One region of the Paragemmobacter aquarius genome, then DNA from elsewhere that is predicted to be linked to it. Evidence: riboswitches for the same ligand, from Rfam matches in the RefSeq annotation. Region 1 holds a riboswitch; the other holds the start of a gene.
The links. Region 1 has a riboswitch for cobalamin ahead of bluB (5,6-dimethylbenzimidazole synthase). Riboswitches for the same ligand answer to the same signal wherever they lie in the genome.
Positions count from the first base shown of each region.

Region 2: another riboswitch for cobalamin. It lies ahead of bluB (5,6-dimethylbenzimidazole synthase); the one in region 1 lies ahead of bluB (5,6-dimethylbenzimidazole synthase).

Region 1 covers NZ_CP028920.1:16,865-21,176, forward strand. Annotated here, with positions in the region: gene HYN69_RS19295 (cobyric acid synthase) at 1-342, shown strand, start outside; partial or broken gene HYN69_RS19300 (threonine-phosphate decarboxylase) at 339-1,303, opposite strand; gene HYN69_RS19305 (propanediol utilization protein) at 1,318-2,124, opposite strand; gene bluB (5,6-dimethylbenzimidazole synthase) at 2,117-2,797, opposite strand; cobalamin riboswitch at 2,840-3,025, opposite strand; partial or broken gene HYN69_RS21595 (hypothetical protein) at 3,288-3,482, opposite strand; gene HYN69_RS19320 (Mu transposase C-terminal domain-containing protein) at 3,977-4,312, shown strand, end outside.
Region 2 covers NZ_CP028920.1:177,967-182,278, reverse strand. Annotated here, with positions in the region: gene HYN69_RS20130 (ISKra4 family transposase) at 26-1,384, opposite strand; partial or broken gene HYN69_RS22015 (hypothetical protein) at 1,594-1,788, shown strand; cobalamin riboswitch at 2,051-2,236, shown strand; gene bluB (5,6-dimethylbenzimidazole synthase) at 2,279-2,959, shown strand; gene HYN69_RS20115 (propanediol utilization protein) at 2,952-3,758, shown strand; partial or broken gene HYN69_RS20110 (threonine-phosphate decarboxylase) at 3,773-4,312, shown strand, end outside.

The sequences.
Region 1 (4,312 bases):
AAGCGTTTGTCGCGGGTGCGCGGCTGCCATTTGGCCAGCGGCCAGCCCATAGAGGGGTATGAGATCCATATCGGGCGCACCAGCGGCCCTGATCGCGCCCGCCCCTTTGCCCGGATCGACGGCCGCCCCGAGGGCGCGATCCATGTCCAAGGGCGCATCAGTGGCACCTATCTGCACGGCATGTTCCAGTCGGATGGCTTTCGCGCGGCGTTTCTTGCGGGTCTGGGGATCGACGCCGCCGGTCGCAGCCACAGCGCCGAGGTCGAGGCGACGCTTGACCTGCTAGCCGACCATCTGGAAACCCATTTGGACGTGCCGGGCCTGCTGGCGTTGGCACGTTAGGGCCGCAGGTCCTGCGAAAGGCGGTCCCACTCCGGCTCAGGTCCCGGCAGGCCCAGCCGAAGCAGGCAGCCCGACCAGGGGAAGATCCGGCTCCAGATCCTGTGGCGCGCCAGCCGGTGCTGCGCGGCTTCTGCGTCGGGCGTCTCATAAAGACGGAACAGCGTTGTGCCCCCGCTATCTTCCAACCCGCCACCCGGGCCAGATCATCGGCGCGGCCAGCGTCTAGTGCCAACTGCGCGCGCATTGCATCCGCCCAGCCCGTATCGGAGATCGCCTGCCGTCCGATCTCGATTGCCGGGCCAGAGACGGCCCAAGGCCCAGCCATCCGCGCCAGCGCCGCAATGTCGCTATCGGCCCCAAAGGCGAAGCCAAGCCGCAAGCCTGCCAGCCCGTAAAACTTACCAAAAGACCTCAGGATTAGCAGGTTATCCTGCCCTGCCCGCGGCAAAAGCGAAAGCCCGGGGGAGATGTCACCAAAGCTTTCGTCCACCACCAGAAACCCAACCTTTCGGGACAGGGTAAGCAAATCGTGCGGGGTATGGCGGCGCCCGTCGGGTTTATTGGGGTTCACCACCACGGCAAGGCTGGCACTGTGCAGGGCTTCTGGCGTGCTGACATTGGCAACATCCCAGCCTGCCTGTGACAGACACGCCGCGTGTTCGTTATAGGTCGGCCCCAGCACTGCCGCACGCCCGGCGGGCCGCAACAAGGGCATTAGTTGAATAGCCGCCTGCGCGCCCGCAAGCGCTATTCCGGCCGCTTGATCTGATGCTCCCCATGCGCGCGCCGCCTGCGCCACCAAACCCGCCTGACTTGCCCGAGTCGGCAGGCTGCGCCAACAGTCCGGGTCAAGCAGGGGCAATGGCCAAGGGCGGCGGTTGATACCCGTGCACAGGTCAATCCAGTCGCCCGTGCCGAAAACGGCCATCGCCTGATCCAGATTTCCGCCGTGATCGCGCATAGATGTGCTCCTTGTCATTCGCCCAAGGTGGCCAGATGATGAACACCTCGCAACCCAGCCTCACGCAATGCCGCCATACCATGGCGCGGCAGAGCGCCCGGGGCAAAGATCAGCGCCCGCGCCGCACCCGAATGCGACATCATCCACCCAAGCGCCCCCAGATCGTGTGCAAGCCGTTCGGTCGGGTCCTCCGACGGGCCGCGAAGGGCAACGCAGCGCGCCGCACTCTCGCTGGCAAGAGCGGCACGGGTGGCCAGCGGGGCCTCGGCCTGCCAACGCTCCAGAAGGTCCGATACGTCGGCATATGCCAGATCGCCCGCTTGCGTCGGCCGTGCTGGACCCCAAAACCCGGCCAGCAGGTGCGCGCGCGGCTGCGGCGACAATCGCGCCAGAACCCGCCCCTGACGCGAGGCCCACAAGAGCCGCGAAGGTTGGGCGAACATCAGCGGATCGCTGGCTCCTTCGGCGGCCACACAAGCCCGCGCCAGAGACAGCGGCGCAAGCGCCCGCCCAGCAAAGGCCGCGACCCCCAGCAGACCAGCGGTGGACATGCCAGTGCCCAGGCCAGGCGGATAAGGCACCCGCAGTAGGGTCCGCCCCGGTGGCAATCCACCAAGCGCCCGCGCAAACCGCGCCAGCAACGCCGGATCCATTGGGCCATGCGTCACCGACTGACACGCCAGCCCGACACCCGCACGCCAGCGCGCAATCACCCGCGGACCGGCAGGCGTCAGCGTGATCAGCGCCACTGGGCCAGCTGGCCCCAGCCGCCCCTGCATCCATTCGCCGAAATGGCAGGGCACCGAAATCGGTCTAGGCACGCCGCCCCCAGCGTTCGGCAAAAACAAGATCGGCCAGTGGAACCCGCTGGGCCCAGCCTTTCGCTTGCAACTCGGGCTCGGAATAAAGCGCATCGACATGGCCAAGGCACAGCCACGCCACCGCGCTGACATGATTGGGCAGATCCAACAGTTGCTGCATGTCGGCGGGGTCAAAGATGCTGACCCAACCGACGCCAATCCCTTCGGCCCTTGCCGCCAGCATCAGGTTCTGCACAGCGCATACAGTGGAATAGACATCCATCTGCGGTTGATGCGTGCGCCCCAACACCACTGGGCCACCCCGGCTGTGATCGCATGTGACACACAGGCTTATGGGTGCGGTCAGTATGCCCTCCAGTTTGAGCGACGAATAAAGCGCACGGCGGTCTTCGGGAAACATCGCCTGTGCCTCGGCATTGGCCTTGGCAAATGCCGTCTGCGCCCGAAGCTTTACTGCCTCTGACCGGATCACGATGAAATTCCAAGGCTGCGACAGCCCGACGGAGGGCGCATGATGCGCTGCTGTCAGCAGGCGCAACAGTGTGGCGTCGTTAATTGGGCGGTCGGTAAACTGACTGCGTACGTCGCGGCGGGTGTGAATCGCGCGATATACGGCAGCGCGCTCGGCCTCGGCAAACGGCCCGGCATCAGTCAAGAACGGTTCGGCGGTCATAGTCTTCCCCTGCACAGAAACGGGACCTGCGCCGGCCATCGCCCGCCCCGGTTTCGTCTGGCCGGTCTTCTGACTTGGCTTCATCCGGAACCACGCCTTCCCGAACCTTTCGGCCAGTGGCATTTGTGGTCCCGTCCACTTTACAGCGTTGGGCACGTCGCGGAGTTGCACCGCGTTCCCGATTATCCCCTCGCCAAGACGAAGGGCACCAGACAACAACTGGCTTAATCCCACTGAAACGCGCGCGCAACTGCACATCGGAGGGACGCCATCTCCAAGAACGCCATAGCTTGTGTGGCGGTAACTGACAAATCGGACTTGGGCGTTTCTCATGATTTTGTTGCGGTCCAAATGCTGCAACTTCGCCTTTTGGGTAGCTTGCCGTTAGCAAACAAGAAAGAACGCGTTTCAGAGGATCGAAATTTGTTTGCTCTGCAAAAACAAAAAGCCGTACTGCGACTTCGGTTCGCGGTTTCAATTGGGAGAGGTATCACCTCCGAATTTCTCCGGCCAAAACAGCACGGCCATGAACTGCAAGCGTCGCCGTGAACCTCGGACAACCCAACTGCCGGATGACGTCTACGATGCGTGCGTCGTAAGCAGCCTGCCCGATGAGGCGACAAAGGTCAGAGGCATGAAATTCCCGGTTGGAACTCGGCGCGGCGCGGATCTGGTCATGAAATTCCTGCATCTTGGGATCTTCTTTGGCCAACGGTTCTGGCTCAGATGAAGCTTTTGGAGCCGTGCTTGACGAACCGGTCCGCCAACGGCGCATGAACCCGAGTGTCGCGTAGCCCTTAAATGCGGTATGCGAAAGTCAACAAAATCAAAGGGGCGGCTTTGCCATTAAATATGGTATCTTGCCTTTAAATTCGACATTCTTGCCATTAAAGCTGACACAGGGTGCGCGGGGTTGGACGGTTGGCAGCGATAGTGGGTAATGACGAAGACTGTGGCGATTCTGGTGTTGAGGCGCTGCGCCGGGCATCGGTCCTTCGACCGCTTGTACAGGCGTATCTCAGCCGCACCGGGAGCTTGGAGAGCGGCATACGTGATGCAGTCTGGGAGCTTGGCGTCAGCAAGACCACTGTCTGGCGCTGGATTCGACGACTTGCGGAAGAAGGTGGCCGGACAAGCGCTCTTGTTCCCCGCAAACGCGGCCGACCCACGGGGTCGGTCATGGTGCCCGCTGATGTCGAAGGTATAATCGAAGACCATTTGACTCGATACTACCTTCGGCGAGAACGCCCCAGCCTGGCGCGAGTTGTGACAGAAATCCGCAGTGCCTGCCTTGAGAGTGGGTTTCAGCCGCCGACGCGCCGCACCGTTCAGCGGCGGCTTGATGCGATGGATGCCCGCGAAGTCATGAAAGCACGCGAGGGCGCAAAGGCAGCGCGCCAAAGGTTTGCGCCGGTGACGGGAAGGAACAGATCAGTACGACCGCTGGACGTTGTGCAGATCGATCACACACCAGCGGACATCATCCTTGTCGACAGTTTCGAGCGCAAACCCATC
Region 2 (4,312 bases), 160 kb from region 1:
ACTGGGAGTGGGCAAAACTTGGGGGTCATGCGGCTGCTCTTTGGTAGGCTCCGGTTAGCCGACCGTCGAGAACGGCGGCGCGGACAACAGCCACGCGGTGGGCTCCATTGGGCGACCATCTCATGCGGCGGCGCTTGCCCATGCGGGTGTTCCCGATGTCGTCCACGCAGCCCTCTGCCCGGGATGAAGAAATCGGAAAACCCGTGCGGTACCGCCGACCATAGTCGGTCAGGCTGTCCATGTTGTTCGCAAGGTAGGAATAGAGGTCCCGGCACCGGGCTTGCACGCGTCGGGCTGCTTCAGCCGCCATGCGATCATCTGTATTCAGCCGCGTGCAATCGACGATCAACCATTGCAGACTGGTCGTGGCCGTTAGAACTTTCCCATGCCAAAGGTACCATCGCAGTGTTTCGGCCGGACGTTTGAACAACACTGGAATGCCGGAGAAACCCCTGCTCTGCAGCAGGCCTTTTACGGCGTTCTCGACGTGCTGAATACGCATCGAGATATGCCACCAGTCGAGGATGTGGCGGACCTTTCCATCGACGGCATTGCGGACGAGGTTTGGCAGGGCTGGTTCCCCGTCCGAAATTACCGTGACGGTTTGTTCGTGATCCCAACCGAGAGCCCTCAAGTGCTGGCGAAGCTGACTGGCAGGTGACAGGACCGCCTGTTGCACCAAGCCGAAGCGACGGCACCTATCGTGGCCTTCAATTTTACCGACCACAACATCGAGGTGTCGCTTCTGATATTCCGGCCTGCATCGGATATGCGCACCGTCCAGGAAAACCGTCAGCGCAGGCGCCTCTTCGGCGGCTGAAGGAACCAGCGGCTCATTCTGCTCGCTGTCGCAGATTTCCCGGGCAACTTTGCCCAGTCGATTGCGCACCGATGTGTTCACCTGCTTCGCGCAAGGCAGAAAGGTTTCCAGAATACGCACCGCTTCCCGAAAGGAATGACGCGCTCCAAGTTCGGCTTGAAGGCGTCGCAGTTCCGGGGTCGATCGATCCGGGAAAAAGTGAGCGAGAGGCGAAAGCGGTCCGCCCAAGACAACATCGGATTTTGCATTGCAGGCGCAACGCCGAATGCGCGGCGCTTTGACCTCGAACCTGCCGAAGAGTGTGTCGAGCACCCGCGACCGATAATCATGTATAGCCCGGACCCCGTCGCAGTCCGGGCAGATCCGGCTGGCTTCGGAAATTTCCTCGATCTGGTCGTGCAGGATCGCACTTTGCAATTGCCCCAGGATCGTCTTCGCATCTTCGAGCAACAACCCGAACCCCTCAGGCTGCGTGCGTCGAAACGGGCGGGACAAACGGCCGAGACGATGCCTCTTTGTGGTTCCGTTCTCAAAGGTCGTCTCGACAATAATCCGCACTTCCATGGCAGTTCCCTTCTCAATGAACCACCAACATACACAGACACCCCCAAGTTTTGCCCACTCCCCTTTGATTTTGTTGACTTTCGCATACCGCATTTAAGGGCTACGCGACACTCGGGTTCATGCGCCGTTGGCGGACCGGTTCGTCAAGCACGGCTCCAAAAGCTTCATCTGAGCCAGAACCGTTGGCCAAAGAAGATCCCAAGATGCAGGAATTTCATGACCAGATCCGCGCCGCGCCGAGTTCCAACCGGGAATTTCATGCCTCTGACCTTTGTCGCCTCATCGGGCAGGCTGCTTACGACGCACGCATCGTAGACGTCATCCGGCAGTTGGGTTGTCCGAGGTTCACGGCGACGCTTGCAGTTCATGGCCGTGCTGTTTTGGCCGGAGAAATTCGGAGGTGATACCTCTCCCAATTGAAACCGCGAACCGAAGTCGCAGTACGGCTTTTTGTTTTTGCAGAGCAAACAAATTTCGATCCTCTGAAACGCGTTCTTTCTTGTTTGCTAACGGCAAGCTACCCAAAAGGCGAAGTTGCAGCATTTGGACCGCAACAAAATCATGAGAAACGCCCAAGTCCGATTTGTCAGTTACCGCCACACAAGCTATGGCGTTCTTGGAGATGGCGTCCCTCCGATGTGCAGTTGCGCGCGCGTTTCAGTGGGATTAAGCCAGTTGTTGTCTGGTGCCCTTCGTCTTGGCGAGGGGATAATCGGGAACGCGGTGCAACTCCGCGACGTGCCCAACGCTGTAAAGTGGACGGGACCACAAATGCCACTGGCCGAAAGGTTCGGGAAGGCGTGGTTCCGGATGAAGCCAAGTCAGAAGACCGGCCAGACGAAACCGGGGCGGGCGATGGCCGGCGCAGGTCCCGTTTCTGTGCAGGGGAAGACTATGACCGCCGAACCGTTCTTGACTGATGCCGGGCCGTTTGCCGAGGCCGAGCGCGCTGCCGTATATCGCGCGATTCACACCCGCCGCGACGTACGCAGTCAGTTTACCGACCGCCCAATTAACGACGCCACACTGTTGCGCCTGCTGACAGCAGCGCATCATGCGCCCTCCGTCGGGCTGTCGCAGCCTTGGAATTTCATCGTGATCCGGTCAGAGGCAGTAAAGCTTCGGGCGCAGACGGCATTTGCCAAGGCCAATGCCGAGGCACAGGCGATGTTTCCCGAAGACCGCCGTGCGCTTTATTCGTCGCTCAAACTGGAGGGCATACTGACCGCACCCATAAGCCTGTGTGTCACATGCGATCACAGCCGGGGTGGCCCAGTGGTGTTGGGGCGCACGCATCAACCGCAGATGGATGTCTATTCCACTGTATGCGCTGTGCAGAACCTGATGCTGGCGGCAAGGGCCGAAGGGATTGGCGTCGGTTGGGTCAGCATCTTTGACCCCGCCGACATGCAGCAACTGTTGGATCTGCCCAATCATGTCAGCGCGGTGGCGTGGCTGTGCCTTGGCCATGTCGATGCGCTTTATTCCGAGCCCGAGTTGCAAGCGAAAGGCTGGGCCCAGCGGGTTCCACTGGCCGATCTTGTTTTTGCCGAACGCTGGGGGCGGCGTGCCTAGACCGATTTCGGTGCCCTGCCATTTCGGCGAATGGATGCAGGGGCGGCTGGGGCCAGCTGGCCCAGTGGCGCTGATCACGCTGACGCCTGCCGGTCCGCGGGTGATTGCGCGCTGGCGTGCGGGTGTCGGGCTGGCGTGTCAGTCGGTGACGCATGGCCCAATGGATCCGGCGTTGCTGGCGCGGTTTGCGCGGGCGCTTGGTGGATTGCCACCGGGGCGGACCCTACTGCGGGTGCCTTATCCGCCTGGCCTGGGCACTGGCATGTCCACCGCTGGTCTGCTGGGGGTCGCGGCCTTTGCTGGGCGGGCGCTTGCGCCGCTGTCTCTGGCGCGGGCTTGTGTGGCCGCCGAAGGAGCCAGCGATCCGCTGATGTTCGCCCAACCTTCGCGGCTCTTGTGGGCCTCGCGTCAGGGGCGGGTTCTGGCGCGATTGTCGCCGCAGCCGCGCGCGCACCTGCTGGCCGGGTTTTGGGGTCCAGCACGGCCGACGCAAGCGGGCGATCTGGCATATGCCGACGTATCGGACCTTCTGGAGCGTTGGCAGGCCGAGGCCCCGCTGGCCACCCGTGCCGCTCTTGCCAGCGAGAGTGCGGCGCGCTGCGTTGCCCTTCGCGGCCCGTCGGAGGACCCGACCGAACGGCTTGCACACGATCTGGGGGCGCTTGGGTGGATGATGTCGCATTCGGGTGCGGCGCGGGCGCTGATCTTTGCCCCGGGCGCTCTGCCGCGCCATGGTATGGCGGCATTGCGTGAGGCTGGGTTGCGAGGTGTTCATCATCTGGCCACCTTGGGCGAATGACAAGGAGCACATCTATGCGCGATCACGGCGGAAATCTGGATCAGGCGATGGCCGTTTTCGGCACGGGCGACTGGATTGACCTGTGCACGGGTATCAACCGCCGCCCTTGGCCATTGCCCCTGCTTGACCCGGACTGTTGGCGCAGCCTGCCGACTCGGGCAAGTCAGGCGGGTTTGGTGGCGCAGGCGGCGCGCGCATGGGGAGCATCAGATCAAGCGGCCGGAATAGCGCTTGCGGGCGCGCAGGCGGCTATTCAACTAATGCCCTTGTTGCGGCCCGCCGGGCGTGCGGCAGTGCTGGGGCCGACCTATAACGAACACGCGGCGTGTCTGTCACAGGCAGGCTGGGATGTTGCCAATGTCAGCACGCCAGAAGCCCTGCACAGTGCCAGCCTTGCCGTGGTGGTGAACCCCAATAAACCCGACGGGCGCCGCCATACCCCGCACGATTTGCTTACCCTGTCCCGAAAGGTTGGGTTTCTGGTGGTGGACGAAAGCTTTGGTGACATCTCCCCCGGGCTTTCGCTTTTGCCGCGGGCAGGGCAGGATAACCTG